DNA from 4 places in the Paenibacillus sp. P32E genome. Region 2 is predicted to be linked to each of the others. Evidence: riboswitches for the same ligand, from Rfam matches in the RefSeq annotation. Region 2 holds a riboswitch; each other region holds the start of a gene.
The links. A riboswitch is a leader RNA that binds a small molecule or an ion and turns the genes downstream of it on or off. The one in region 2 is predicted to bind cobalamin.
Positions count from the first base shown of each region.

Region 1: it holds a riboswitch for cobalamin, as region 2 does, so the genes downstream of both, metE (5-methyltetrahydropteroyltriglutamate--homocysteine S-methyltransferase) here and A3848_RS09195 (energy-coupling factor ABC transporter permease) in region 2, are expected to answer to the same signal.
Region 3: it holds a riboswitch for cobalamin, as region 2 does, so the genes downstream of both, A3848_RS20585 (anaerobic ribonucleoside triphosphate reductase) here and A3848_RS09195 (energy-coupling factor ABC transporter permease) in region 2, are expected to answer to the same signal.
Region 4: it holds a riboswitch for cobalamin, as region 2 does, so the genes downstream of both, A3848_RS00635 (S-layer homology domain-containing protein) here and A3848_RS09195 (energy-coupling factor ABC transporter permease) in region 2, are expected to answer to the same signal.

Region 1 is NZ_LVYY01000012.1:140,578-148,318, forward strand. It holds gene metE (5-methyltetrahydropteroyltriglutamate--homocysteine S-methyltransferase) at 1-1,525, opposite strand, end outside; cobalamin riboswitch at 1,671-1,884, opposite strand; gene A3848_RS13045 (undecaprenyl-diphosphate phosphatase) at 2,086-2,946, opposite strand; gene A3848_RS13050 (DedA family protein) at 3,102-3,725, opposite strand; gene A3848_RS13055 (FtsX-like permease family protein) at 3,740-5,689, opposite strand; gene A3848_RS13060 (ABC transporter ATP-binding protein) at 5,664-6,434, opposite strand; gene A3848_RS13065 (NADH:flavin oxidoreductase/NADH oxidase) at 6,622-7,659, shown strand.
Region 2 is NZ_LVYY01000008.1:90,261-98,001, forward strand. It holds gene cobK (precorrin-6A reductase) at 1-18, opposite strand, end outside; gene cobJ (precorrin-3B C(17)-methyltransferase) at 24-2,624, opposite strand; gene A3848_RS09180 (energy-coupling factor ABC transporter ATP-binding protein) at 2,730-3,587, opposite strand; gene cbiQ (cobalt ECF transporter T component CbiQ) at 3,639-4,427, opposite strand; gene A3848_RS09190 (energy-coupling factor ABC transporter substrate-binding protein) at 4,420-4,725, opposite strand; gene A3848_RS09195 (energy-coupling factor ABC transporter permease) at 4,722-5,489, opposite strand; cobalamin riboswitch at 5,688-5,879, opposite strand; gene A3848_RS09200 (ArsR/SmtB family transcription factor) at 6,005-6,943, shown strand; gene A3848_RS09205 (DUF6171 family protein) at 7,088-7,363, opposite strand; gene A3848_RS09210 (alpha-N-arabinofuranosidase) at 7,377-7,741, opposite strand, start outside.
Region 3 is NZ_LVYY01000024.1:179,177-186,917, reverse strand. It holds gene A3848_RS20625 (ASCH domain-containing protein) at 1-91, opposite strand, end outside; gene A3848_RS20620 (hypothetical protein) at 276-575, opposite strand; gene A3848_RS20615 (hypothetical protein) at 598-1,668, opposite strand; gene A3848_RS20610 (immunity protein YezG family protein) at 1,819-2,091, opposite strand; tRNA gene A3848_RS20605 (tRNA-Thr) at 2,211-2,282, opposite strand; gene A3848_RS20600 (sugar phosphate isomerase/epimerase family protein) at 2,415-3,191, opposite strand; gene A3848_RS20595 (MTH1187 family thiamine-binding protein) at 3,229-3,537, opposite strand; cobalamin riboswitch at 3,844-4,075, shown strand; gene A3848_RS20585 (anaerobic ribonucleoside triphosphate reductase) at 4,386-6,371, shown strand; gene nrdG (anaerobic ribonucleoside-triphosphate reductase activating protein) at 6,368-6,883, shown strand; gene A3848_RS20575 (ribonucleoside-diphosphate reductase subunit alpha) at 7,000-7,741, shown strand, end outside.
Region 4 is NZ_LVYY01000001.1:203,620-211,360, forward strand. It holds one part of gene A3848_RS31135 (IS5 family transposase) at 1-262, opposite strand, end outside; one part of gene A3848_RS31135 (IS5 family transposase) at 262-589, opposite strand; cobalamin riboswitch at 1,274-1,477, shown strand; gene A3848_RS00635 (S-layer homology domain-containing protein) at 1,660-6,264, shown strand; gene A3848_RS00640 (DUF4430 domain-containing protein) at 6,716-7,579, shown strand; gene A3848_RS00645 (energy-coupling factor transporter transmembrane component T) at 7,576-7,741, shown strand, end outside.

The sequences.
Region 1 (7,741 bases), on a different contig from region 2:
GATAGCCCCCCAGCTTCTCGCCGAAGAACTCGACCATATCCGTCCGCTCAAATTCACCATGTACCAGCACATCCAGACCAAGCTCCTCCTGAAGTGTAATCGCCTCGGCGATTTGACGGCGGACGAACATATCATAGCGCTCCTCATTCCACACCCCTTTGCGCCATTTGAGACGCGCCTGGCGGACCTCAGCCGTCTGCGGGAAGCTGCCGATAGTTGTAGTCGGCAGCAGGGGCAAACGCCATTTATCCTGCTGCAGCTTCACACGCTCTGCGAACGGCAGGCTCCGGCTGTCCGGAAGTTCGTCCAGACGGCGGACCTGCTCCGCCACATCCCGGCGGCCGCGTTCAGGAAGTGCGCGGAAGACAGCCAGCGCTTCCCGGCTCCCCGCAAGCTCCGCCTCGGCCGTTCCGTTGTCACCGCCTGCGGCTGCGGCGAGCAGCCGAAGCTCTGTCAGCTTTTCGTCAGCGAAGGCCAGCGCCTGCTTCACAGCAGGCTTCAGCTTCCCTTCGCTCTGCACCGTAACCGGTACATGGAGCAGGCTGGAGGATGGCTGAAGAATCAGCCGGTCCAGCGGCACATGAAGAGCCAGCTTCTCAATCAGTGCAAGCTTGGTATCAGGGTCGGCACGCCAGATGCTGCGTCCATCGATTATGCCTGCACCCAGCCATTTATCTTCCGGCCAGCCAAGTCGTCCGATCGCCTCCAGATTCGCACCGCCATCATGGACGAAGTCAAGGCCAATGGCCTGTACCGGCAATTCAAGCAATGCTTCCAAGGGTTCAGCCGCTTCAAAATAAGTCTGTAGAATCAGATTCAAGCCGGGGACTGCAGCGGAAATCCCGCTATAAATGGTCTTCAGCAAGGCAATGTCTTCCGCGTTCAATCCTATAACGATGGCTGGTTCGTCGATCTGCACCCAGGTTACACCTTCCTGCTGAAGCTCCTGCAGCAGCTGAATATAAGCCGGCAGGAAGCGGGCGGCAACCTCGCTGATGTCCGCAGCCGGAAATCCCTTGGACAGCTTGAGGAAGGTATATAGTCCCACAATAACTGGCTTGCCTTCAATGCCCGCCTGCGCTTTGGCGAAGCGGTAGGCGGCCAGCGGTTTATTCTCAGTCAGCCGGGGTGTAAGGCTGCCGATCTCCGGCACGATATAATGGTAATTCGTATTGAACCATTTGGTCATCTCGCAGGCCGGGGCGGCCGCATTGCCGCGGGCCATGGCGAAATATAGATCAAGCGGGACAGCCCCGCCGTCATAATCATAACGTGGCGGCACAATGCCGAACATGACGGCTGTGTCCAGCACATGATCGTAGAAGGTGAAATCATTCACCGGGATCAGGTCAATACCGGCCTGTTGCTGCGACTGCAGGTGCTTAAGCTGAATGTCCGCCATTTCAGCACGGAACTCCTGCTCGCCAATTTTACCGGACCAGTAAGCCTCCAGTGTTTTTTTCCATTCACGGTTTTTGCCGATTCTCGGGTACCCCAGATTGCTGGTGATCAATTTTGTTGTCATTGAAATCTGCTCCTCATCTGTTCGCTATTTGTTGTATGTCCTTATAAAAAGACGCCTCTCCCGAAAAATAAGCCACAGGGAAAGACGCCCATTGATCTTCTAAATGGAATAACGTCTGAACACCTCCCTATCTACCGTAGGTACTGCAGTGCTTCTGAGTCAGGCAGGTCTCCTGGCTAGCGGAGTCATCATTCTTCAGCAAGTCTTCCCGGCTGGATCTACCTGTCTGCCAGTGACACATTAAGCTGGAACTCTTCCGTTACAGTGGCGGGACCGCGTCGGTTTCGAGCCGAACTTCCCTATTAAGCTGGACAAAAGCTACATTCGCTTCATCCGGCACCTGTCTCCTATATTCGCTTTTCAAAACTTCATCCTTAAATCTGATGCCATCATACTGTACCTTTTTTGCCATCCGCAACAGATTCCGGCGATTTCAGCTATACACATTCGCTATAGCAAAGCAGCTTTTTGCCCGATTTGGCATCTGAATCTTGATCAGTGCTCATGACAAAAAGGCGATACCCTCCAAGGAAGGCACCGCCTGCATTATTTTTTCTATTCTAGAACCATACCAGATATACCACTACAGCAAGAACAATCCGATAGATCGCAAACGGCAGAAGCTTAATGCGGTTGATCAGCTTCAGGAAGAAACGCATGGACAGCAGCGCGAACAGAAAGGCGCTGATAAACCCGGCAATAAAGAACGGCAGCGCATCGAGAGTGAAATACTGCCAGTTCTTCAGCAGTGAAATCAGGCTGGCTCCAGCCATAATCGGCACCGCCATGATGAAGGTGAAGTCGGCCGCGGCACGATGGCTCATACCGAGCAGAACGCCACCGGAGATCGTGGAACCGGAACGGGAGAAGCCCGGCCACAGCGAGAAACACTGGACCAGACCGACCGATAGCGCCTGCCTATATGTAATTTGATCGACACTCTCCGTTTTGATCTTTTTGGGGGCAAACAGGTCTGCACAGATCATTAGTATTGCGCCTACGACCAGACCAATCAGCACCGTTGAGGTCGAAAACAAATGCTCATCAATATAATCCTCGAACAGAAAGCCGAGCACTCCGGCAGGGATAAGACCCACAAGCACCTGTGCCAGCTTCAACCGTCCCGCCGTTTCCACTGCTGGCTGTCCTTCCGGCACCGCTGTCAGCTCTTTGCGGCTGAACCGCTTCAGACCCAGGAGATCGATGAACCGGTTGCGGAAAATCACCACCACGGCCAGGATCGAGCCCAGCTGAATCACTACCTTGAATGTATTCGCTGTGTATTTTCCGAGAAATTCCTGCGATTTCAGCCACATATCATCGACAATAATCATATGGCCTGTGGAGGACACCGGAGCAAATTCAGTCAAACCTTCAACAATACCCAAGATGATTGCTTTAATTATAGTCAAAAGCTCCATGTAATCTCCTCCTAAAAGTTTTGTGAGCATCGCATCTATGAAATCACTTCGTTCAAAACTCGCTACGAAAGCATAAACTTAGTTTTGTGAGCATCACATCTATGAAATTGCTTCGTTCAAAACTCGCTTCCAAAGCATAGAATTTGTTGGTGTTGTTACCCGCGGGCTTTGCCGGCGGTACGGCGTTTACGCAAATACAACAGTCCCAGCACGAGAATTCCTCCGGCAATCAGGGCGTAGACCACGCTGGAATAAGCCTCTATATACCCTCCAATGTCCTCCCAGGACTCTCCTAGCGCAGCACCCAGCAGGATCAGCAATGTATTCCAGCCCAGTGTACCGATCGTCGTAAACAGCATAAAAAGTCCGAACTTCATTCCCGACATTCCTGCCGGAATCGAGATCAGACTGCGCACCAGCGGCACCATCCGGCAGAACAGCACCGTCCAGTAGCCGTATTTATCAAACCAGGCATCCGCTTTGCGGATATCACTTTTCTTAATCCGTATCCATTTGCCGTAGCGGTCCACAATCCGCTCCATTCGGCTGACATCCAGCATCCGGCCGATCCAATACAGAATGGCTGCACCCAGCAAAGAACCCGCCGTAGAGGCAATAAGCACACCCGGTATTGTGAGTCCGGAGGTTGTAGTCATAAACCCGCCAAAGGGCAGGATGACCTCTGAAGGAATGGGGGGAAAGACATTTTCCAGCGCCAGCATCAGAAAAATACCGGCATATCCGAACTGCTCCATAATATCTGTAATCCAGGTTTTCATTCGGTTCCCTCCGTCTAGATGAGATTTTTCTTGAGGTTGCGCAAATAGCGGCTGCGGATGAAGAAGAAGTACAGCGTCTGGGCAGCCAGATAACTGGTCAGGACAGCCCCGGTCTCGGCAGCAATGGACAGATAGAACAGCCGCTGCAGCGCAATAAAAGCAAACAGACTGTGCAGAACCGCCAGCAGCACCGGGATGAAGAACATGAGTGCCAGCTGCAGTGTCGCAATGCGGTCCAGTTCCTGGTCAGTCAGGCCCATTTTGGACAGGGTGGAATACTGCAGGCGGTCATGATCCAGATCCATATAGAGACGGAAGTAGAGGAAGCTGCCGGCAGCAATGAAGAAGACGGTCCCGACAAGCAGCGAAGCGAACAGCATGGTGCTGTACAGCGTGCGCTGAATCTCAAATAAGGTTCCGCTGATCACAACGGCATAAGCAGACTTTTCTTCATAGGGAACCTTCCCTTTGGCAGCGAGTTCTGAAGCCACCCCCACCGTCCGGGTAAAATCATCCACATAGAAGCCGGTATACCAATCCTGCTGCACAGGGATAACCAGGTTGTACAGACTGTCGCTGATCACCAGCCCGCTGAAATCGCCGCCTCCCCTGCCGTCCAGCTCCGGCAGCAGATATTCGGCAACCGGCACATGCTGCGTATAGCCGGTCTCTTCAATCTGGATTCCTTGCTGAAGTGTATATGTTGCTTTGAAGCGCTCTGCGGTCAGACTGCGGTCGCGCTGGGAACCGATCATCACCAGGCTTTCATTGCCTTCCAGCGGCGGTTCATTCGAGCTGAAGCCCGCATGTTCCAGAGCAAGCTTGTAATTCCTGTAGGACATCAGAGGCAGCTGAAGTATATGGTCGGGACCTGTCTGCGAAACGACCGCTGCGACTTTGAGTGGAATCCGCAGGGTTTCGTAAGTCAGACCCAGCTGCTCCAGCTCTGCAGTAATCCCCCACAGGTCCTTCTCTTCCGAGGAAGCATGCTCCCCGCCCTTGGCTACATAGCCGACAGCCGCCGGATAATCCAGCTTCAGCTCCCGTGACAACGTGTGGATCGATGCGAATACCCCCACCGAGGTGAAAGAAACTGCCGATACAATAGTGACCATAAAAAACATCCGCCCATTGTCCTTCCACCGGTACGATAATCCCGAGAACGTGAGAATATGCGTATGCTTCCAATAGAAGCGGCGCAGCTTCCGCAGCATCCCCACAATATACAGACTGAGTTGTGTGTAGAAAAGATACGTGCCGCATACAGTAATCAGCACCACTGGAACCATCATGATCTCTACAGTTGCGGCCGTCGTGGCAGCCGCCAGACCATACCCGGCGAGGAGCAACAGACCTGAGATCAGCGCCAGCTCCTTGGATACCTTTGGCTCCGCATTCCCTCTGTGCCCGCCCTGGAACAGGCCGCGCGGTGCTTCATTCCCTATAAAAACAAAAGTAGACAGCGAGATCAGCATGAACAGCAGAACAAAGCTGCAGATGGTAAGCACCGGCGCCTGCCAGGGCAGGTGAAATGTAAGTGGGGGAATGCCCAGAAACCCGGACCCGATCATCAGGAAGAGCTTGCCAAGCAGCAGCCCCAGCAGTGTGCCGGTGAGGATAGCAGATCCGCCAATCATCATATTTTCCAGAAATACCATCAGGTTCAGCTGCTGTTTGGTCATCCCGTGCATCAACAGAATTCCGAACTCCAGATTACGTGATTGCAAGAATGAACCTACTGACACGAGTACGAACAGGGAACAAAAGACATAAATGATTCCTTCGGCCACCATCATCGTATTTGCAGCTGTCCCCAGGATCATATCCTGCGAAATCGCCGGATGATAAATGAACAGTGCACACAGAAAGAAGACCATGACCGAGAACGCGCTGCTGACAAAATACGCGGCATATTTCCGCTTATTCCGTGTTACATTCCTATAAGCGAACTGCCGGAAGGTCATGGCCCGCTCCTCCCAGCAGCGACAGCATGTCGATGATGTTCTGGAAGAAGGCGGCCCGGCTGGTGCCCCGGTACATTTCGCTGTGGAAGCGCCCGTCTTTGATAAAGATGACCCGGTGGCAAAAGCTCGCTGCTACCGCATCATGTGTGACCATCAGCACCGTGGCTCCCTCCGCCTCATTCACCTCCACCAGCAGATTCATAACCTCGTTTGCGGCTTTAGAATCCAGGCTGCCCGTCGGTTCATCTGCCAGAATCAGCGCTGGCCGGTGGATCATGGCCCGGGCGATGGCCACCCGCTGTATCTGTCCGCCGGAGATCTCATAAGTCCGTTTGTGCAAAAGTGTGCTGATGCCCAGTCTATCCGACACCTCTATGAGTCTGTATTCCATCTCTTTCACGGAGACTCCAGCAAGCGTTAAGGGCAGCACAATATTCTCTTCCACAGTCAGCGTGTCAAGGAGATTGAAGTGCTGAAAGACAAACCCCAGCTCTTTGCGGCGGAACAGTGCTTTGTCCTTGCGCCCCAGGCTTTTAGGGTCCCGGCCATTGATCCTCACTTCTCCTGAGGTGGGTTCGTCGATGGTGGCAATCACATTTAGCAATGTAGTTTTGCCGCTGCCCGATGGTCCCATGATTCCCACGAACTCGCCTTTCTCCACAGCAAACCGGATATGATTCAGGGCGTGAATCGACACTTTGCCCTCGTATATTTTGGATAGATTATGGACATCTAAAATGGGCAAATGCTTACGCTCCTTCGTTCCCCTGGTTTGCCTTCATTATATAAAGTGTAAACAGCAGCTGCTATTTCTGAAACTTACAACTACCTTACAGTATTGTAAGCCACGAAAGACGATTGACATTTATTTGCAAAGGGAGTATATTTATATGCATGAGCATGCATTTATTAATTTGTGAGGAGAGATTGAAATGAAGGACTTATTTACCCCCTATGAGCTGCAGGATTTGAAGCTGAAGAACCGTGTGGTGATGCCGCCGATGTGCCAATATTCCGTTACGGACAAGGATGGTATCGCCACAGACTGGCACTACAATCATTATGTAAGCCGGGCGGTCGGCGGTGCCGGACTTATTATCATTGAAATGACCGATGTCGATCCGGATGGCCGGATAACCGATTATGATCTGGGGCTCTGGTCAGATGAGCAAATCCCCGCACTGGCGAGAATTGTTGAGGCTTGCCACGCTTACGGCGCCAAGGTAGGCATCCAGATTGCCCACGCCGGACGCAAAGCAGAGGATGCTCCTCGGCCGGTGGCTCCCTCTGCGATTCCTTTTAATGCCGAATTCAAGACTCCGCGTGAGCTGACCACCGAAGAAGTACAAACGATGGTTCAGAAATTCCAGGCAAGTGTTAAGCGGGCCATTCAGGCGGGCTTCGATGTGATCGAGCTTCACGGCGCACACGGCTACCTGATCCACCAGTTCCATTCCCCGCTGACCAACAAGCGGTCTGATAAATACGGACAGGACCTGACACTGTTCGGCAAAGAGGTTATTCAGGCAGCTAAAAAGGAAATGCCTGAGGGCATGCCTTTGATTATGCGGATATCCGCGCAGGAATATGTTGATGGCGGCTATAGCATACGTGAGAGCATCAAGATTGGCAAAGTCTATAAGGAAGCAGGGGCGGATATTTTTCATATCAGTGCGGGTGGTGAAGGTGCCATTGCTGCTGAAGGCCAGCCGGGAACCCATGCTGCCTATCAGGTTCCGCTTGCCCGTGCATTCAAGCAGGAGCTGAATGTTCCTGTCATTGCAGTAGGGCGCCTGGATGAGGCTGTCCTGGCTAACGCAGTCATCGGCAATGATGAGGCAGATCTTATCGCCGTGGGACGGGGCATGCTGAGAAATCCGTACTGGACCCTGGAAGCCGGTGTTCAGCTCGGTAAAGATGCCGGTCTGCCGAAGCAATACGAGCTGGGCTTCCCCCGTTCCCGGAGATAACCTCTTCCCAGAAACCAGGGTGCTATCCCTCGCCGTTCCTTATACAAACCGGGGCATGGAATGTTATAATGTACAAAAATAT
Region 2 (7,741 bases):
ACACAGCATAAATATCATCGCGGTCAGCGCGCCTTTGGAGCCGTTGCCGGGTGCAGCACATCCCGTGAAACATCAGACGGGGTCAGGGTATCCGCCGCCTCTCCAGCCGCAGTTGCAGGTACACCTACTGTTGTCTCATGGTTGTGGACATGATGATCTTGTGCGTGATCTTGTGCGTGATCGTGATGTCCGCCATGATGCCCGTGACCGCATTCGTGCCCGTGACCACATCCATGACCTTCTCCCCCATGGGAGCCATGATTATGCCCCTCTTCACAGTGATGGTGGTGATGGTGGTGATGAATGGATGCTTCATCGCGGTATTTGCAATTGTCGCAGTTGGCTGCGGTCCGGCCTGCTATAGTCTCATCAATCCGATCCAGCAGCATAGCGGACAGCAGCGGGTGTGAGCCTAGATAGCTCCCTGCCTCTACTTCAATCTCCGGATGAGCTTCGGCAAAATCGTTCACCGTTTCGCTGAACTGCTTCATCAGCACCCCAGTGAACAATAAATACGGCAGCACGATGATTTTACGTGCGCCAAGTGCCAGGCACCGTTCCAACCCTGCGTTCAGCGAAGGCTTGGCCATGGCAATAAAGCAGGCCTCGACGCTTTTATAGGAAGTTCTTTCCCAGAGCATCCGTGTAAGTTTACAGAGGTCACTGTTCGCATCCGGGTCACTTCCTCCCCGGCCCATGATCAGCACAATGGTGTCTTCATCTGGTACATTGACCTCTTCCTCTGACAGTACAGCCGCCGTCTCCCGCCGTGCAGATGCCTGAATCGGCCGCGACAACGGCATAGCCCCGGCGATGCGGTCCATCAGAATGTCTACCGCTCTCTCCTGCACACCAATCGGTCGGCCATAGATAAATTCCACACCCGGATATATCAGCTTTGCCTGATCCAGAGCCATCGGAATATCCAGCTTGGAATGTCCCGCCGCGAACAAAATAATCGGCACCACATAGACCTTGCCGGCTCCTCCACGCACACATTGATCTATCCCTTCGGAAATGGATGGGGCCGACAACTCGATAAAGCAGGTTTCAATCGTAAGCTCCGGCCTCCGTGCAGCCAGCAAGCTGGTGAAACTCCGCAGCTCCTCATTCCCCTCTTCCACACGGCTGCCATGTCCTACTAACAGCACAGCCGTTCTCCGGCGGGCACTTTCCGGGTTCTGCAGATGCTTGTGTTCAGCATGCAGTATGCTCTTCGAACTTGTGAAGTTCACAGCAATTCCCCGGCCCATCCGTTCAAAAAAAGTATAAAACCGCTCATTCGGATAGCCTTGCGCACAGTATTGTTCCACAACCGCTGTTACAGCGGCTATCGCTTCCTCTTCGTTCATTCCCTCACGGACCCGTGTGCCCGCATGTGCGGCACGTCCGGATTTTTTGCCGCCAAGGTACAGTTCAAAGCTTCCTTTGGAATAGATAAGGCCGATATCCTCCAGCACCGCTGAGTTGCACGCCATCCCGCAGCCAGTTACGCTGATCTGCAGTTCTCTAGGCGTAGACCGGCCGTTCAGCTGTTGAAATAACCGTTCTGCCGCTGCCCGGGCACCTTCTTTTCTCAAGTCACAAAAGCCACAGGTTTTCACCTTCACGTAGTCGCCCGGAGGCGATTCGTTTAGCCCTACCGCTGCGGGCTCATTGACTTCCGGTGGATACCCGCCGTTCAGCACCGCTCCCGCGTTCACTGCATCCGTTTCACGTTCTGCTTGCACTTTCAGTACCGGACCAGCCAAGGTCTGCCCAGTAGTGGAAGCTTCACCGCCTGCCAGTGCCGCCGCCAGCGACCAAGGCTCCGCTGAGGTCCGCAGCCGTTCATGCGGCTTCAATACCTGCGTATCTGCGCCTAGGCTATACTTGCGCCCGTAGCCGCGCGGTGTAACCAGGAGGCCTTCATAGACTATTGTGGCGGAATTCCCAACGATCACCGTCGAGAGCATGCCGATCTCATGATTCAGCATATCCTGAAGCGTAGTGACGATGGTCTGCTGCCGGTCACGGTAGGCACTTTTTACGATCCCGACCGGAGTGGCAGGATCCCGGTAGCGGAGCAGAATCTGGCGGGCCTCTTCAATCTGGCGTGTACGCTTCCCGCTGCGCGGATTGTAAAAGGCAATTACGAAGTCCGCGGCTCCCGCCGCTTCTACACGTGCCGCAATGCTCTCCCAAGGCGTAAGATGGTCACTCAGGCTGATCGTGCAGGAATCGTGCATAATCGGTGCCCCTAGCAGTGAGGAGCAGGATTGAATGGCCGATATCCCTGGAATCACTTCGACCTTTACACCAGTGTCGGGGGTCCAGCCCCGTTCGATCAGCACTTCGTAGACCAGCCCCGCCATTCCATATACACCCGCGTCTCCGCTGGAGATGACCGCAATGGTCTGCCCGGCTTCGGCCCGGCGAACCGCTTCCTGGGCCCGGCTGACCTCCTCGGTCATGCCTGTACCGACAACTTCCTGATGGCGCAGCAGTGGCCGGATCAAGTCCACATAAGTGCTGTAGCCGATCACGGCCTCACTTTCTTCCAGCACCGTTAAAGCGCGGCCCGTAATATGCTCCATAGCACCAGGCCCAAAGCCGATAATCAGCAGCTTTCCTAGCTTGTTCATTCTTGTTCCCCCGTTCGTGTGTAATGCTGTTCAACTGCTTCCTCTATGGCCTGCATCAGCGCATTAACCCGCACCGTAGTTCCTAACCAACTGGCTAGTCTGACACTACCCGCCCATCCTTTCACCCAGCAGACTGCCAAGCAGCGCCTTGAAATCCCCGGCATTCCGGGGAGCCGTGACTCCTTGCGTTACGTGTAGGGGCAGACTGTGCCACAGCTCAGCCAGCAGCGGGAGCTCCAGGCCAATCGCCTGCAGCGTCTCCGGCCCCGCAAAAATATCATCCGGCGTTCCGGCGGCCCGGCAGGAGCCATGATCGAGCACGATGATCCAGTCCGCCCAGCGGTAAGCCAGATTCATATCATGCGTGGCCATAACCACAGTTGTGCCCTTACGGTGTATACTGTCCAGGCCATCTAGAAGCTGTGCCTCGGACAGCGGGTCCAGGTAAGACGTTGGCTCGTCGAGTAAGATCAGCTCCGGTTCCATCGCTATTACGCCTGCAAGCGCTGTGCGCTTTTTCTGGCCCAGGCTGAGCTGATGGATGGGTTTATCCTTTAGAGCAGTAAGGTTCAATTGCTCCAGAACGGCAGCACAACGTGATGCAATTTCCTTCTCATCCATACCGGTGCCCCGCAGCCCGAAGGAGATATCCTCCATTGGCGTGCTCAAGATCAGCTGCTGCTCAGGGTCCTGAAAGACCAGACCGACTCTGCGGCGCAGGGCGGCCAGTTCTTTTTTGGCGTAAGATACAGGCAGTCCCGCCTGCAGCAGCGTACCCTTTTGCGGCCGCAGCAGGCCTACCGCATGGAGAAATAACGTTGATTTACCGGAACCGTTATGTCCAAGCAAGGCTGTTTTACAGCCCTTTGGGACGGCCACGGTCAACCCGCGGAGTGCAGGCTCCATCGTGTCCGGATAATGAAATACAACATCTTCAAAGGCCAAACTGTAATCTATGTTCATGTGGCTCCTCTTCTCCAGGCGGCTTCACTTCATGGATCATCATCTTTCGCATCAAGCCCATAGCAGCCACAGTTGTGCAGCCACCAGGAGCGCGATTCCGGCATAGGCTTCAAAGGCAAACCTTCGCGGCACTGTGCGCTTCACATAGGGCGGTAAAAGAATCTCCCCGGTAAATCCCCGGGTTGCCAGCCCCTGCGACAGCCCATAGTACCGGTGCATGGTGTTTGCGAACAGTGAAGCTGCCATACTTGTAGCCTCCTGCAGCTTCGACCAGAAGCCCCTTTGACCGCCGCGCAGGCGCCTGGCCAGAAGCAGCCCATGGGCTGTGTCATCCAGCAGGAACAGGAAGCGGTACATAATCAGCATCAGTTCCAGCACAATCTGCGGCATCCGCAGCCGGCGGAGCACCTGCAGCAGCTCGCCAAACGGTGTCGTCAGTATAATGAACAGGCAGCAGGCCAGGCAGGCTGACACCCGGGCCAGCAGCAGCACAGCCCGCATTCCCCCTGCCGGGGTCATGTACAGAACCAGGGACATGCCTGGAATCTGCAGATGCCAAGAAGCCTCTCCGGCAGCCGGATGGCCGAACTCCACCAGCAATGCCGGCAGGCTGAGGCCGAAGAACAACAACGCTGTCCCGACAAGAAGGCCATAAGCGCGCGGGGGGATTTTGGCGTAGAGAAGACACCACCGCATCATCCAGAGTGCAATAAGCATCTGAAGCGCCGGATGCAGCACATAAGCGAGTATGAACATAACTGCCGCAAAAAGGCTCTTCCACATCGGGGACTGCTGCCTCAGGGCATTGTTGCAGGATAACGCATCCATTCTTCTAATCATTCAGCTTCTGCCGGTTCTGCTGGTTCTGCCGGTCCTGTCTTCCCCTCAAGAGACCCAGCGTATAGCCGATCACTCCTGCACCAAGGGCTGCCTGCAGCGCGAACAGCATGCTCTCCGTCTCACCCGGCAGCTCAGCCAGCGGTTTGAACCAGGGCTTGTATGTGGGATCAATCTCCGTGATTGCACTCTCGGCCGCGTCATCGGCTCCGCCGAAATCCCCGTTCACGAGCAGAAGCGGCAGGACCACCAGCAGAATCACTGCGAGCAGCATCAACAGGTTTCTCCATTTGTTCTTCACCGTTCGCCGCCTCCCCCGGCTGCACGTTTGAGCAGTGACAGCTCCTGCGGACTGTAAGCCTTCAGCCAGTTCCAGAGCAGCACGGTCAAGAGTCCTTCGCTGACTGCCAGCGGAATCTGGGTCACGGCAAATATACCGCCAAATTTAGCAAAGGAAGCCAGCACGCCGCCATCTGCCGACGGAAAAGCCACCGCAAGCTGAAAGGAAGTGACGACATAAGTCATCAGATCCGCTACCGCAGCCGCACAGAACACCGCCAGCTTTTCCCGGCCATTCAGTTTCATGATCAGCCTATAGGCCGCATAACCGGCAAAAGGTCCGGCCACCGCCATGGAGAAGGCGTTCGCGCCAAGTGTAGTAATTCCGCCGTGCGCCAGCAGCAGTGCCTGGAACAACAGCACAACCGATCCGATCACACTCATCGGCAGCGGCCCCAGCATCACAGCGCCAAGTCCCGTCCCTGTAGGATGGGAGCTGCTTCCGGTTACCGACGGCATTTTGAGGGCGGACAGCACAAATGTGAAGGCACCCGACAGACCCATCAGCAGCTTCAGCTCGGGATTGTCCCGGGTAATTCGGGTAAGCTTACGGACTCCAAGCAAAAAGAATGGCAGAAAGGCCACCCACCAGAACAACGCCCATTCTACCGGTAAAAATCCCTCCATAATGTGCATCGCTTCAGCTGTGCCCGGTTCATTCAGCAACAAATAAACGGCAAATACACAGACCAGCGCTGCAAAGCGCCAAAAACTGCGTTTATCCATTCTTAAACCTCCATCCTTAATTCTGATAAGCATGAGACATGTACATTCTTACCTTTCAAACCAAAAACTCCCGCCCTGAGGGGGTGGGAGTTATATGTACGTGTTCAGATCACAAAGAGAAGGCTGCTCCGCCGCCAAAACAAGCAGCGCACCCCCATCTGATCATCCGTTCGTACACCGCTCCTATCCGCGTAGAGTCGTGTGTGCGCAAACAAGGTAGGTCTCCTGGCTCGGGATCACAGCATGGCTTTCGTCTTCCCCGGAGCTATCACCGAGTGACCTTTTGAAAGCCGGCTCTTCCTTACAGTGGCGGGACCGCTCGGGAGTTGCACCCGATTCCCTGTTATCCCTTGATATACAATCAAAGGCACCTTGTTTCGTCGCTGATTCATCCTGTACATCATAGCGGACATCGCTCATACATGTCTGTGATAAAAGTGCAGCCGCAGGAAGCTTGTAAGAATGCCACTTGAGTAATATAATTATTAACTATAATCCTGAATCGGAGGCCTTTCATGAAACTTGATCTTACTGAAGAATCCCTGCCGGTGTACGAAGCATTATCCAGCTCTGTACGCCTGCATATGCTCCGTCTGCTCGCCGTTCAGCCCATGAATGTCAAGGAATTAGCCGGATCGGTCAAACTCAGCAGTGCGATCATGACTATGCATGTGCGTAAGCTGGAAGCCGCCGGGCTGATCCGCACCCATATGGCTCCCGGACGGAGCGGCCTGCAGAAGATCTGCACGATTGACGTGGACCATGCTGAGATTCTGTTCCCGGGCCAAGACAAAATAGAGCGTAAATGCCACCGGAAAGAGATTCCAGTCGGGCATTATTCCAATTTCCAGATCGAACCAACCTGCGGACTGGCTACCACTGAGCAAATCATCGGCAACTTTGACGATCCGCGTTATTTCTGGGATCTGGAGCGGATGAATGCCGGTATTCTCTGGTTTGGCAAGGGGTATGTCGAATATAAAATCCCCAACTTTCTACTGTCCAGCCAGCAGCCCGAGGAACTGGTTATAACGATGGAGATTGCCTCAGAAGCGCCGTCCATCAATAACAATTGGCCTTCGGACATCACCTTCACCCTGAACGGGCACAAACTTGGCTTTTGGACCAGTCCCGGCGATTACGGAGACAGACAGGGCAAATATACACCCTCCTGGTGGCCTGCACTCACCAATCAATATGGATTGCTCAAGCAGCTGAGGGTTACGCCCAAGGGCACTTTTATGGATGGTCATAAACTGTCTGAGGTTACGCTTGACCAGGTGGGCATTCGCAGCAAACAATGGACGTTCATGCTTTCAGTGGAAGAAGACGCCGAGCATATCGGGGGCCTTACCCTGTTCGGCAAAGGGTTTGGCAATTATAACGAAGACATGCTGGTTGATCTATACTATACAGATATGCCGGATAGCAGTGAGGCGGCTGGATCTGCTTAAGCCTGCTTATACGTGAGTGAACAAAAATAAGAACCCCCGAGTTCCACAGTTTACCAAACTGGTGGAATTCGGGGGTTTTGGGTTCAGTCATATTCATGCAATGCTGTATTCTAGACTGCCTGGCCTGACGACTTCTGTACGCGCCTATTCGTTAACAGGCTGCCATAGACCGCCGCCGGGAAGCGGACAACCGCGCGCTTTCAGCCGGGCCACAACCGGTATGATGCAGCCGCAGGCCGTGCAGGTTACGCCATCCTGCTGTTTGGGGCAGGTCCTGCAGATGGCGACCCGCTCCGTATATACCTGATCTGAAGCGGTGTTGCCTTCATTGAACATCGATGACGCCAGTATACGGGCGATCTGCGCTTCTGTTACTTTATAATCGTCCCGGCAGCCTTTGCAGGCAGAGGTTGTGGCCATAACAGTACTCCTTTTATGCGTTCGGTGTAATTTCCAGTACCGTTACCGACATCGCCGGCAGTTCCACAGTAAGCGTATCTCCTTCCAGCTTGAAGGCAGTGAACGGCTGCGGAGCAACCGCTTCCGGCTCACTGAACGAGTTATGGGCATCGATGGTTGCCCCGGCAAGCGTTGTACCGTTAATCTGCACCGCTTTACCGGCAAGTCCGCGCAGCTCCAGCGGAAGCACCGCTGCGGATGCATGATTCAGGTTGCACAGGCTGACATGAATGACACCTTCAGCTGTTACCGATGCCGAAGCGGATACTTCCGGAATCTCCTTACCGTCATAGCTGTAAGAACCGCTGTCCAGCGTCAGATCAAGCAGTTCGGCGTCCT
Region 3 (7,741 bases), on a different contig from region 2:
GGTATGCCGTTTTCCAGGAACGGGTCTCGAACTGCTTTTCCTTAAGAGCAATTAAGGTCGCCCAAGGCTGCCGGACCGTGAGACATTTCATCTTGTGCCTATTCCCCTCTCCAGAAGAGCAAAAAACGCAGCCTCCCGAACATCCGGAAAGCCGCGCCGCCTATTGTTTATCGGGATGCCGGCGAAGGGGCATGAAGCCCCTGCCTGCGCATTGTGTGTGCTTTCTACTACTGTATTGTATGACTCTATGAGGTTCTATGCAACTTTTACTAACTTTATTGGTAAAACAAATAATGGATGAACCCCCGAGCCACCCACGCATATGGATTAATAATTACTCTGAATATGGAAAGGACGAGCGAAAGAGGTTCACTTATACCTATATCCACTCCGCCCCAGCCGGGTTGAGAAGAGGGCTTGGAATCATCAAGTCCATACTTTTCTATCAGCTTTTCTTGGATGCCGCTGTCTGCAGTTATCGTTCCACTATCCGCCGCATGGGCAGCTCCAGGCTGTAGAAGCATTACGAAGACCACAAGCAGACTTGTAAAAATTAGTATGTATTTACGCCACATATACCGTTTCCCCGTTTCCGTTCTATTTTTTCGAAGGCTTCTCCATTATTGAGATCTCACCTGATGAATAATCCAGAAAATATGCTGTTTGTGATTTTAAGTTGTAGTACAAAAATTTCGTGGCACCATTTTTAGGCCAGTCCTGTTTTTTTAAAAGTATAGCTCCTTCTTGAGAAAACAAGGACCATGTGTGTTCTAGTAAATCCCCTACAAATACTTGACCGTTAATTAATTCTGTTTTCCACCCGGAAATGTCGCCATCCTGTTTAAAAACTTCTTTTATAGAAGCAGTTTCCTTTGTAGTGGATTTATTGATTAAACGAAATACCTTTTGAGAGTCATTGGCTGAGGGACGGATTACATTTCCCGGTATTGCCTGATAGGTATAAGAGGATAATGCTGCAAGGTAATTACCGCTAGTTTTAATTAAAAAATCAGAATTAAAGTCCTTGAGTGAAGTTTCATTCTTTGAATAAAGATTGACCATTTTAACGAAATAATCATCCCTCATTATACCTTGCGCATGGTACTTAATGGCCAAATTAGGATACCCCTCAAATTCCCAATCCATTACTGATACACTTTCATATCCCATATCAACGATCTTTGCGTTGTAGCTCACACTTGGTTTAGTCCACGGGTATTGATACAGGCTAAAGGAATTATTAGATTGAACCATTATTCGTTCGTTTGTTGTGCCTGTAGGAGCTACCCATCTGATTTTATCTCCCGCATTTTCAAGAGCGATCTCAGTCTTGCTAATAAGATTTCCGTTAAAAGAGAATACTGTTTTTGAAATTTTATTTCCGTTCCCCTTTTGAAGCAGCACTATTTTTTGAGGATTTTTTATAACCTTTACATCTAGGATCGTATTTGAACCATCCGAAATATTTGTGGTTATCTTTGTCTGTAAATCAACTATATCTGCTTTATTATTAATATAGTCAACCAGTGTTACTACATTTTCGCTAACATAGACCACATCCGTACGGTCGTTACTTGGCGGTAACTCAGTGGGACGGGCATAGGACTGATCAGCAGATACCATTAATCCTATAGTCATAGCGAAAATAACAAAAATTCTCTTTACCACAGAGAAATCCTCCTATTTACACAATTTAACATCCTCTTACATGACGCTAAAATAAAGAAAAAGTTGCAGAAAAGTAAATTTTTTCTGCAACACAATTATAAATATAGAAGCTCCCCTAAGTGAGTACTACCGTTATGGCTCTCTGGGAGATTAATCGGCCTTTTGTTTTAAATACTCATCTAGATACCTTTGGTGAAAACCATCTGTAGGATGTAAACCTAGAATTTCATATTTCCAGATTGTACGCTGTTGTAGAATACTATGGCTATATATCAACTCATTTTTGGTAGTGGATGTAAAGTAGAAATAAACTATTCTTGAACCAGGTAATATCTCAGCATAGAGATGAATTTCGTCCCACGCATCAGGGATAATCCCTACAAGTTTATTACCTATAAGTTGATATAAATCTTCACTTTTCACAGATGTATTAACTCCAATTTGATTATATATAGTTATAGTAGTGGATTTACCATAAAAAAAAAAAAAAACGCAGCCCCCCGAAATCCCGGAAAACCGCGTCATGATTGAGTTATTAAGGATGCTGGTGAAGGGAATTGAACCCCCGGCCTACGCATTACGAGTGCGTTGCTCTACCCCTGAGCTACACCAGCTTAAAGCTTTTTTTCTGTCAAACAAAATACATTATACCCCGTCTGGGGAAAAACGCAACCCATTCTTTCACAGTGCTGCGCCCGTGATTTATACAGGACCCGCGCTGCGTAGGGGAATCGAGTCCCTCAAAGTTATCCCAGCATTCCCCGTCTGCGGAAGTAATCCAGCGCCAGCCTTGCACTCTCCAGAGAGGACGAAGCAAAGACCTCCTGCTCCACAATATAGTGCCGAATACCGGCGTCATCCGCAGCCTTGAAGACACTCTCGAAGTCCACCTGGCCCTTTCCAAGATCGGTTTCTTCATGGCCCGCGCCAAAATCCTTGATATGGACCAGCGGAACGCGCCCGGCGTAACGGGATACATATTCTGCCGGTACGGCACCGCCTACATGCACCCACCCCAAATCAAACTCAGCCACCATATCTCCAGCCGGAATCCGCTCCAGCCAGATGTCGATCACAGCCTGCCCGTTGAGCTGCTTGAACTCAAAGTCATGGTTATGATAGCCGTACTTCAGACCCGCCGCCCGCACAAGTTCAGAGGCCTTTTCAAAGAAAGGCACCAGTGCAAGCACATCGTCCAGTGCCGGATGCTGCGGAAGCGGTGCCGAAGGCGTGATGATATACTCCAGCCCCACCTCCCGGGCATATTCAATCTCTCTGGATAACGCCGATTGCATCTTCTCCAGGCTGCTGAAATCCAGTCCGACATGTGCCGAAGGAGCCGCCAGCCCCAGCTCATCCAGCGTTCTGCGCAGTTCGGCAGCCGATACGCCGAAATAACCGGCAAATTCCACCGACTTGTATCCGATCTCCGCCACATTGCGCAGTGTGCCCAGAAAATCCTTTTCGGCCATATCCCGTAGTGTATACATCTGTATCCCGACCTGCTGATTCATTGCCGCCATAGAGGACACGCTCCTTGTCTGCTGTAATTATTCAGAACTATTCCGCCTGCAGCTTGCGCTCCACCGATTCCAGCTTGCTGCGGCTTGTGGAGGGCTTGTCGCGCCGGTCATCAATCTTGAGTGAGGTGGACACCCTTTGCGCTCCGGCAGTAAAAGGGGACTCGTGCAATGCTTCGACGGCCGCCAGAATCCGCGCCAGCGGTCCCTCGATAATTGTGCCCATGGATGTCAGCTCGTAAGTTATACCTTCCACTGTCTCCAGCACGCGCTGCATATCCGCAACATAGCTGCTGAGGCTGGTGCTGCCTGTTCCGATCGGAATTACGGTTACTTCGCCAATAGCCATTCGAAACCCCTCCTACTATAAAATATAAAAAAATCCGGTATATAAGTCTCCAGTTCCCTCTATTGTAGCAACTCCCGCCTCCCCCCACAAATCACCCCTAATATGGGGACAATTTATGAACTAGAATCGGAAAAATTTACACACAAGTTGTGGATTACCTGTGGACGAACTGTGGACGAATGCCGGGATATCTGTGGATGGGCTGTGGATCATCTGTGAGTAAATCGGCTGAATCCGCCCCCAGCGCGGGCTCGCAAAAAAATGTTTACAAACACAAGATATTGGGTTATTTTTATCTAACGACAACAAAATATAGTGGAAACAGGTGCTTTACTCTCTCAAGAGAGTTGAAGCTTAATAGGGAAGCGCGGTGCAAATCCGCTGTGGTCCCGCCACTGTAACCGGATGTTCCGCAGGCTTCCACAAGCCCCTGCGGAACAGTATCTGGAGGCTCACGCCACTGAGGGTATTCCCCCTTGGGAAGGTGCCTCCAAGATTCACCGGAAGCCAGGAGACCTGCCTGTTTCCGGGCACCATCATTTACGCCTGCGAGGAACAGGAGAGGTGTCCGCATGCGGCCTGCACAAGCAGATTTAGCCTTCCCCCAGGATGGGAAGCAAAGGCTGCCGATACCTGAATGCGATAAGCCTTATCGCGCTCAGGTATCGGCTTCTGCGGGAAAGCTTCTTTCCATGGAGACCATCCGTAAATATCCGGTTTCGGTTATTTGCGTTACGCATCCGGGCATTTTCCGCCGTCCTCGGCGGAAGATGCTCTTTTTACTGAGTTAAGGGGTGTCTTATTACAATTAGAACGTTTTTTATATACCGAGAGGAGAGGGCTATACAATGACGCTGCTGGAGAAACGGTACAACGGTGGACAAGCTGCACAGGAGGATCTATTAGAGGAAGTCATCCATTTGGGGCGCGATATTATCGACAGCCGGGATTTGGATCTGCTGCGCGAGAATGCCAATTTGAACGGAGAGAGCTTCTCCGGCAAAATGAGCAAGTTCGGCAGTGAGTATTCCAAGTGGTATGCCCGCAACTTCACAATGCCGCCGCAACTGGTACAGGCTACCCTTGATAACGTAGTGTATGTCCATGATCTGGACCAATACGCGATCGGAACCACCAACTGCATCTTCATCCCGTTTGAACGGCTTCTCCGCGAAGGCTTCAACACCGGCAACGGCAGCGTGCGTCCTCCCAACTCGATCATGACTGCAATGTCGCTCGTAGCAATTATTTTCCAGTCTCAGCAAAATGCCCAATACGGCGGCGTATCCGCCAACAAGCTGGATTATGACCTGGCCCCTTATGTGACCAAGTCCTTTGCCAAGCTGTTCCGCAAGGGACTCGAATATTTCGAAGAAGGACAAGCCGGTGAGCATCTTGGCGAAGTCACTATGAGCCGCAGCGATCTGGCAGAGCTGTATCCGCGGGCCTTCCGCTTTGCATTAAAAGAAACAGAGAGCGAAACGCTGCAGGCAGCAGAGAGCATGATACATAACCTGAATACGATGTCCAGCCGCTCGGGCGGCCAGATTCCTTTTACCAGCATCAACTACGGCACATGCACCTCGCCGGAAGGCCAGCTCGTGATCAGCTCGCTGCTGACCGCAACGATGAACGGACTCGGCAGCGGCGAAACGCCGGTATTTCCGATCCAGATCTTCAAATGCAAGCAGGGCGTGAACCAGCAGCAGGGCGATCCGAACTATCACTTGTTCCTCAAAGCTGCCGAATGCTCTGCCCGCAGACTGTACCCGAACTTCGCCAATCTGGATGCGCCGCTCAACATGCAATATTATGATCCGGCCGACCCGGATACTGAATTTGCAACCATGGGCTGCCGCACTCGGGTGCTGGGCGACCGTTTCGGACGCAACCACTGCTCCGGCAAAGGCAACCTGTCCTTCAATACGCTCAATCTCGTGCGGTTGGGACTGGCTTACGGAACTGCCACAGGACGCCGGCTTGCCGCCGACGAGAAAGGCTTCTATGACGATTTGAACCATTACATGGACATCGCTCTGGATGGGCTGCTCCACCGCTTCCGCATCCAGGCTTCCCAGAAGGCTAAAGCCTCTGACTTCATGATGCGCGAAGGCGTCTGGGAAGGCGGCCAGGACCTGGCTCCCGAGGATTCGGTTGGCGAACTGCTGAAGCACGGCAGTCTGTCGATTGGCTTCATCGGCATGGCCGAGTGCATGAAGGCCATGTACGGTAAGCATCACGGCGAGGACATGGAGATCCATGCCAAGGCGCTCGCTATTGTCCGCCACATGCGGGAATACTGCGACCGTAAGAGCGAGGAACTGAACCTCAACATCACCCTGTTCGCCACACCTGCTGAAGGGCTGTCCGGCAAGTTCACCAAGGTGGACCGTAAAGTACTGGGCTCCATTCCGGGCATCACCGACCGCGAATACTATACGAACTCTTTCCACATCCCGGTCTACCATGAGCTGAGCGCTGCGCAGAAAATCAGCCTGGAAGCACCGTTCCATGAATACTGCAATGCGGGTGCAATCTCTTATGTGGAGCTGAATGGTAATGCTCGCAGCAACCCGGCAGCTTTTGTCAAGATTATCCGTTACGCGCTGGAACAGCAAGTCAGCTATTTCAGCATCAACCATCCGGTGGACCGCTGCTCAAACTGCGGCTACGAAGGCGTGATTGGCACCAATTGCCCTTCCTGCGACGCGCATGAGAACGATGTGCATATCCGCCGTCTGCGCCGGGTAACCGGCTACCTGACCGGCGACTATCAGACCCGCTTCAATGCCGCCAAGCAAGCCGAAGTAAGGGACCGCGTTAAGCACCTATGAACATATGCGGCTACTACCCGGAATCGATCAATGAAGGAGAAGGCATGCGGGCCGTCCTTTTCCTCAGCGGCTGCCGTCACCGCTGCCCGGGCTGCTTCAATCCCAAGACCTGGAACTTCAATTTCGGCGAGCCGTTCACACGGGAGCGCCAACGGGAGATCATTGCCGAAATAGCCGCGAATCCGCTGCTGGACGGACTGACACTGGCAGGCGGCGACCCTTTTTTCTCGGCAGAGGAGGCTGCGGGCTTCATTCTGGAGCTGCGCAGCGTGCTGCCGGAGTATCCCGTCTGGATTTACACCGGCTATACCTATGAAGAGCTTACAGCGACACCCGGCTCACCCGAATGGAACCTGCTGGCCTCGTGCCAGGTCGTGATCGACGGACGTTTTGTGGAAGAACTCAAAGACACTACCCTTCCCTACCGGGGAAGCAGCAACCAGCGCATTATTGATATTCAGGCCAGTCTCGCCGGTACGGAAATCGTACATTGGGAGCCGGCTGCCTTATAAATTCAGTTAACTTTCAAAGAGCAGGCCAAGCCTCGGGGCGGGCCGCTCTCTGCGCTTATATACTTCAATTTGTGATATTGAAAATTAAACCCAAAAATGAAAGGATGGTTAAACTTATGCCACAGCTCGTAGTGAAACCCGATAACCGCCAACTGGCTTTTGATGAAATCCGCATTTCCGTGTACGCCGACCGTATCCTGAACGGCCTGGATCAATTAAGCAAGGAAACTCTGATCCGCGGAGTGCAGTCCAAGCTGCGCCGTGATGAGGTCAGCGGAGAAGAGATCAGCAATGCTTTTACGATGAGTGCCCTTGAACTGGTTACCAAAGAGGAGCCGGACTGGAAGTTCGCTGCTGCGCGTTCACTGCTAACCTCCCTGTACAAAAAAGCTGCCGTCAACCGCCGCTACAAAGCATACCCGGAAGAGCCTTACGGCGAGCTGTACCCGCTGATTACCGATCTCGTGAAGAAGGGCATCTACCGTGAAGAACTGCTGTCCCACTACACCAAGGAGCAGATTGAGGAACTGGGCAGCTGCATCGATTACACGCGCGACCTGCTGTTCGATTACATCGGCCTGCTGACCCTGTCGGACCGTTATCTGGCGCATGACTTTGACGGCCGCGTAATGGAGCTTCCACAGGAGCGTTATATGATTATCGCAATGTTCCTCATGCACACAGAGCCGGTAGAGAAACGGCTGGATCTGGTCAAAGAAGCCTACTGGGCCATGAGCAACATTTACATGACCGCTGCCACACCTACCATGTCCAATGCGGGTAAAAAGGTCGCCGGACAGCTCTCCAGCTGCTTCATCGACACCGTGGACGACTCGCTCGAAGGCATTTTCGACTCCA
Region 4 (7,741 bases), on a different contig from region 2:
ATAGTGTAGGATGCCTGCTTAGCTGTAATCCAATTCCGAATCACTTCTGAGCCATAGGCTTTGTCGCCAAGAATATGACTTCCTGTAATATCAAGCTTCTGAAGTAAATCGATCGCTGGAACGGAATCGTAGACTTGACCACCCGTCAGAAGAAAAGCGAGGGGATTTCCTAATCCATCGACGACGGTATGAAGTTTGGTTGTCTTTCCGCCACGACTGACGCCGATGTGCTGATTCACTTCGTGTCCTGGGGCGTTTTTTTAGCACCGGCACTATGTTGATGGGCTTTGACCGATGTAGAATCAATGCTCAAGTTTTCAAAGTCAGGTTCGACCTGAAGAGTTTGGAAGATCGCGACAAGCAGTCCGGTATCTCGCCACTTGCAGAAGCGACTGTAGACCGTTTTCCATGAACCATAGCGTTCCTCCGGTAGATCGCGCCAGGCAGCACCACTTCGAGCGATCCATAAAAAAGCATTAAACATGGTTCTTTCACTTAATTTTGACGGACGCCCTGTTTTGTAGGGTGGAAACATGTCCTTAATTTGTTCCCACTGTTCATCGCTTATTTCGTACCGTCTTTGAATCATGCTTGACGCCCCATTCGTTTTCTCAAATCTTACCATGTTATTTAGTTTTCAGACACATCCTAGTGCTGTGTTTGTTTCTTAAGCCATTATTGGCGATTGTGGGGCTGGATGAAAGGTTGTTCGGAGTGGTCTGGCAGGGTGAAGCTGTGTTTTCATTGAGTCCATTTTTAGTTCGGATTATTCTAGCAGTAATTGGGATTCTCATGTTTATCATCGGTGGTATGCAAGTTGCAAAGCAGAAGAATAATTAGTTGAATACAATGTTAAACAGAAAAGACTGATAGAGGTAATCCTGTATCAGTCTTTTTCTCAATTATGAAGTATAAGAAATTATTTCTATCGGATTTTCATTTACTTAGCTATAACGATGGAGCGGTTAACTTGTTTGATGTGGTATATAAAATCAATATTAATATAAGTAGAAGATGTCAAATTCTGATCGTGTAGTTTTGGCATAGAATCCCCCTTAAAAAATCCCGACCACTTGGCTTTAGTGACATGTGTTTTTACCATTTCTACAGGCGAGGCATTAACAAATGACGTACAATGAAACTAACCATAATTGCAAAAGTTAGAAACATACTAAATCCTTCTGCAAGTTTGCTGGGCTACCTGCGTCCACTATGAAACAGCTTGTCTATAGACATACAAGGGAATACTGGATATGATTATGGATATTAAAATTTAATAGGTTATGAAGAAGGTGCCGGTTCTGCTTCACAGAATCAGAATCGGCTTAAAAGGGAAGCACGGTGCAAATCCGGCGCGGTCCCGCCACTGTAAATGCGGAGCGGCTCTTAGAGCGGCCACTGTCCGGTAGAAGGATGGGAAGGCCAAGAGCAGCAATGAGGCATAAGCCAGGAGACCTGCCTTTTTCGTGAACGTTTCTATTCTTCGTGGGGTAAGAATGCGGAACATATGCAGATGGATGGAGTCCGGAGCTTAGGAGCGCCGTAGCCTTCACTTTGTATTCTTCCGGGCCGCCCTGAACAAGGGCGGTCTTTATGTCGTTAGGGTCATCCCCTGCTGTGCACTACAATCCATTTCATTAAAAAGGAAAGAGGTTGACGATGAAACCATTGTATTCTGCCAAGTCTTTTGTACTTGGTCTGGTCTTATTACTGCTTATTTCGATTACAGGTACCGCTGTGGTTCCGGCGGGACAGGCTTTTGCTGCGGCAGGAGCATCCGCTAACAAGGTAACGAATAGTGTTGCAGACGCTGTGTATGCGGCTGACCATGCTGCGGACGGAGAAGCAGCAGCGGCACTAACTGCAGCAGTTCCCGGGGGACAGGTATCGGTCTCGCAGGCAACGTATACAGCTGCTGAATATATTATCAGCGGCGGTGTGACTTCGGAGTGGCAGGCGATCGGCCTGGCCCAGGCGGGCTACCGGGTGCCGGAGAGCTATGCCCAATCGCTTGCACAGAAGGTGCAGGCTGCGGGAGGCATTTTCCCGAATGTTACGGATTATGCGCGGATTGTGCTTGCTGTGCGGGCGACCGGCGGGGATCCGGCGAACTTTGCCGGAAGTGGTTCGGGGGCAGGGTACAATCTGCTGGAGCGCATTTACAACAGTGACAAAATTAGCGGCCAGTCGCTGAATGCTCCGGTATATGCACTGCTCGCACTGGATTCCGGCAGTTATACGCTTCCCGGCGATGCCAAATGGAACCAGACATCATTGTTAAGCGAAATTCTATCCAAGCAAAACAGTGACGGCGGCTTCGCTCTGTTCCCGGGAGCGAGCGATCCGGATATGACGGCCATCGTCCTGACTGCCCTTTCTGTTCATAAGAATGAAGCGGCTGTTACGACAGCCGGACAAAAAGCTGTAGCCTGGCTGGCCGCCAAACAGGATGCCAGCGGCGGTTACGGGGACAGCAGCGAAAGTGTGGCCCAGGCCATCATTGCCCTGTCTTCTTATGGCATAGACCCCACCAGTGACGAGTTCACCAAGAACGAAGCGGATCTAATCAGCAGGCTTCTGAGCTTCCGGCTGGAGAATGGTGCCTTTGCCCATAATCAAGGCGGTAGCGCCAATGTGCTGGCCACGGAGCAGGGACTCCAGGCGCTGGTGGCCTACAGCTTGTTCAGCGGTGGAACGAACGGCAAACTGTATGACTTTTCCAAGCCGGCACCGCAAAATCCGTTAGTCTATGTACCGCTCACGATCGAAGGTCCTGAGAAGACACTGGGCCAGGGCAGCACGTATGCGGGAAATGTACTCGAGGCGCTGGACAAAGTAGCTGCGGCAAATGGCCTGCCGGTTACGAATCCTTCAGGTAACTATGTTACGGGTATCGGCAACATCTCTGCCGGGACCTATGGCGGGTATGATGGCTGGATGTATGCCGTTTCGCGCGGCGGTGAATGGGCAAGCGTCGATGTAGGCATGAAAGACTTCAAGCTGAAGGAGTCGGACAAGCTGCTGGTATATTATGCTGGCAGCGATACACAGCTTGTAGATCAAGTAGCCCTTTCCAAGGCGCAGCCCAGAGAGGGTGAAACTTTTACCGTCACGGTCACCCAAAAAACATGGGTATGGAATAATTTCACAGCCACTTCCAGTCCGGTAACCTCAAGCGCTGCCGGGGTACAGGTGACGATTGGGGATCATACGGTCACAACAGATGCAAAAGGCATTGCAGCTTTTACCGGAGGAATTCCAGCAGGTAATTATACGCTTGCTGTGACCGGTTACGCGCCGGGGAAGGCCCCGGCAGTTGCGAAATATACGCAGCCTTTGAAGATTGCTCCGAAGAATGTAGCGGCTTATCTGTCGGTTGAAGGTCCACAGGGACCGGTCATCGACGGTACGCTGGAGGCGTATAATGCACTGGAAGCGCTGAAGAAACTCGCTGAGTCTGGGAATATTCCGCTGAAGATTACAGAATCATCTTTTGGCAGCTATGTCTCGGCGATTAACGGAATAGAGAGCGGCACGTATAAGGGCTATTGGAGCTTTGCGGTGCAGCGGGGCGGCGAATGGATCTACCCGTCTGTCGGGATGGGGGATTACGTACTGGAGGCATCCGACCGGGTGCTGGTGTATTATGCCGGTGCGGATACCCAGGTGGTGAATACGGTACAGGTCAGTCCAGCGCAACCTAAGCCGGGTGAAAAGTTCACCGTTGCGGTAGCGCAGAAGCAGTGGGTCTGGAATAATACCACCTTTACCTCTGACCCGGTGGTAACGCCGGCAGCGGGTGTACAGGTCAAGATTGGCGGCACAGCAGTAACTACTAATGACAAAGGTATAGCTGCCTTTGACAAAGGTCTGCCTGCGGGTGCGTACACGCTTGCTGTAACCGGCTATGTTGCCGACAGCACGCCGAAAATTGCCCGCTATACGCAAAAGCTGACCGTTGCAGATCCGGCAGTTGTGCCTCAGCCGGCATCGGCAACGATCTCGGTTATCGGAGACAGTGCCAAAGGAACGATTCTGCCCAGCACGCAGGTGGTCTTGAATCCGGGGGAAACGGCATACAGCCTGCTGAAACGTCAATTAGGGGGCAAAGTAGAGGCCACCACCTCCGGCGGAAGCCTGTATGTGGTGTCTATCGACGGTCTCAAAGAATTTGACCGGGGACCCAAAAGCGGATGGCTCTATTACGTAAATGGTAAGGACCCCGGATTTAGTGCGGCTGATTATAAATTGAGTAATGGAGATATGCTTGTCTGGTCCTACACGACAGATTATGAAATCACTTCTCCAGGCGCAGGCGGTCTCCCGGGGAGTAAGGGAACCGTGGACATCACCACTGACAACACTCTTCCGCTGAATCAGGTGGGGCAGACAACAGCCGTTACGAACCTGAACGCGAGAATGACGGCGTCAGAAGCGGCGGCACTGAGCGGGAAATTCACGGCAAACTCTGCTGCCTTCGAGCAGGAAGTTACCCCTGGTGCGGGTGCAGCCTTAAAGGACAGCGGCGGTGAAGTGCAACTGCTGATTCCGGCCGGTGCGGTTACCGGAACCGTGAAGATCAGCGTGCGGGAGAACAGCTCGTCCCGCAAGGAGCTGGTATCGGGGCTGTACACCTTCTCCCCGGATGGTACCAAATTTGTGAAGCCGGTCGACTTGTCCATTACGGTGCCTGTCACCGTCCTTAATCCAGCCAATCTGGCCTTGGCCTGGCTCGATCCGGCCACAGGCCGCTGGATTCCGGTTCCGTCTGTATTGGATGCCAAGACGGGGGTTCTCACCGGAAAGGTTAGCCACTTCACCGATTACGCAGTGGTTGACCGCAGCAAGTGGGAGCCTAAGCCAGAGCAGCTGAAAAGTGACATTGCTGCTACAGCAAAGGGCATAACAGCAACGGAAGAGCTTAGTGACTGGCAAGCTGTTGGGCTTGCCCGTTCAGGTCATGCGGTACCTGCTGCTTATCTGGCAGGTGTGAAGGAGCAGCTGTCGGACAGTCAGGGGCAGCTCCGCAAGGTTACAGACTATGAGCGTCTAGTTTTGGCTGTGGCTGCTGCGGGTGCAGATCCGCAGACGTTCGGCGGCTATAACCTGATTGAGAAAATCTACAACAATGACAAGTTGACCAGCCAGGGAAACAATGGTCTGATCTTTGCCCTGATTGCCCTGGATAGCGGCTCCTATACGGTGCCTTCTAGTGCCAAGTGGACCAAAGAACGCCTGACTCAAGCCCTGCTCGAAGCTCAGGATAAGGACGGCGGCTTCCCGCTCACTGCAGGCGGAACAGCAGATCCGGATATTACCGCAATGGCGGTTACCGCACTTGCTGCTCATGCTGACCAGGCTGCTGTTGCGGCGGCAATAGACAAGGCCATTGCCTGGCTGTCACAGCAGCAGCAGGAAGACGGCGGCTACAAACAGGCTGGTGAAGCGAACAGTGAGAGTACAGCGCAGGTGATTATTGCCCTGAGTGCTGCGGGCATTGGCCCGAATGACTCCCGGTTTGTCAAAGCCAAAGGCGGATTGCTTAGCCATCTGGCTTCCTTCCGGCAAGCGGACGGCGGTTATGCGCATACACTGGGACAACCCGCGAACAGCGTAGCTACCGAGCAGGCACTGCTGGCGCTGACAGCGTATAGCCGTTATCTGAACGGTGAGTCGAAGCTGTTCAGCATTTCTCCTTCCGGTGTGACCGGGGGAGCGGTATTCACCGATGAGGACCTGATTTCGGCCTGGGCGCTGGATTCCGTGCATCAGGCTTACACCCGGAAGCTGATGGAAGGGGTCAGCGGAAACAGCCTGATCTTTGCGCCGAAGCAGAAGATTACCCGTGCGGAATTTGCGGCTCTGCTGCTCAGACTGACCCACAATGAGCCTTCTTCAGCAAGCAGTGCACCGGTATTCAGCGACGTCAAGACTGGCGCATGGTATTATGGAATAGTGCTGAGAGCCAAACAGCTCGGCATTGTCGATGGGATCACGGCTACAACCTTTAATCCGAACGGCATCATCTCCCGCCAGGATATGGCTGTCATGATCGCCAGAGCGTTCAAGCTGGAAAATACAGCTTCTGCGTCCGCCCCGCAGGCTGTGAAATTTACGGACGAGGCCCGGATTAGCAGCTACGCGCTATCTGCTGTCCGTTCCGTCACTCAGCTTGGCTATATGACCGGATCTGGCGGTACCTTTGACCCGGCGGCAGCGGTCACCAGAGAAATGGCGGCCGTTGTGGCTGTAAGATTGCCTTGATGTTACTTGCTCCAGTGAAGTTGATCCATTCAGATTTGGTTTGAATTGGAGTAACTGGAGTTAGTTAAATGGCCGGATCGGTCAGGTGGATGTATAGTCAGTTTCTGTGAAGTAGCAGGATGCTCAAAGCTGTACGCATAATGCCGACGCATAATTTACGGTAAGGCAGCCTCTAGCCGATCCCCTTGCGAACGGAAACGGACTCCGATGCACTTATCTAGTGACTTTTGACCGATTTCCAGAATGAAGTAGCATAATAACGGCTTCTGTGTCCATATAGTCAGAGAAAAGAGCGGATATTGCGAAATAACGCTTTTCCAGTCCTTATAGGCCTGTCCAGGTATGAAGTGGAGACAGTGCCGTTATACCAGCAATCATATTGTAAAAGAACGGAACGGGGGAGCAGTCTGCAGCCCCGTTCCTTTCCCTTTTCCCGGAGGTGTCCATGTTCATGTTGAGGTCCATCCAGCAATGGCTGTCTTACCCGCTGCTGCTTCTGGCCGCAGCGCTGCTGCTCGCCGGCTGCGCATCCGGCGCAGACACAGCCGGCGGCGGTCCAAGCCCCGCCGCCGCGAATACGGCTGCGGTGCAGAGCCCGCAGCCCCAGAACCCGGCGTCCCCTATTCCCGGGGACGCCGCAAGCCCCGTGCCGTCCGGCGCGGAATCCGCCGCCGGGACGTCCACGGGGGCGGCTGCATCCCCGCCGCCGCCCGCCGCTGCCGTAACGGAGCCAGCTCCCGTTACGGGCAGCGCTGCTGCGCCGGCTGCATCCGCGCCGGCGGCCGCCAGCGCAGCTCCGGCCACGGCGCAAGCCCCGGCCGGGCCTGCGAAGCCTGCTGCGGGCGCGAAGCCCTCAGCAGGCACCAAGCCGGCGGCGACGGCGAAGCCTGCCGCCACAGCGCAAGCCCCGGCAGCTGTGAAGCCGACTGCTGCCGCATCAGCCGCCCCGGCGAAGCCTGCCGGGGCCGAAGACACCGTCACGTTCTCCATTACCGGAGATGAGGAGCACGGGACGATTTTTGCGGCAGCCGCCGTTGAAGTCAAGGACGGGGAGAGTGCGCTGGAGCTGCTGAAGCGCATTACCCGCAAGAATAAAATTCAAATGGAATACCAGGGAGCCAAAAGCTTCGCTTATGTAGAAGGAATAGATAATCTCTATGAGTTTGACCACGGGCCGGAGAGCGGCTGGATATACAGAGTCAACGGTGAAATCCCCGGGAAGGGGGCAGGAGGCTACACACTGAAGCCTGGAGATACCGTGGAGTGGCTGTATACACTGGATCTCGGCAAGGATGTGGGGGCCGAAGTGCAATGAGCAGCGGCTTCCGTTCGATGCATCCTTCGGTGGCGCTGGTCTACTATGCAGGGCTGCTATTATTCGCTGCCTTGCTGTTTCATCCCCTGTTCCTGGCAACGGAGATTGCTGGACTGACCTTCCTCCTGGTGCTGCAGGGACAAGGACGCGGGCTGCTGCGCG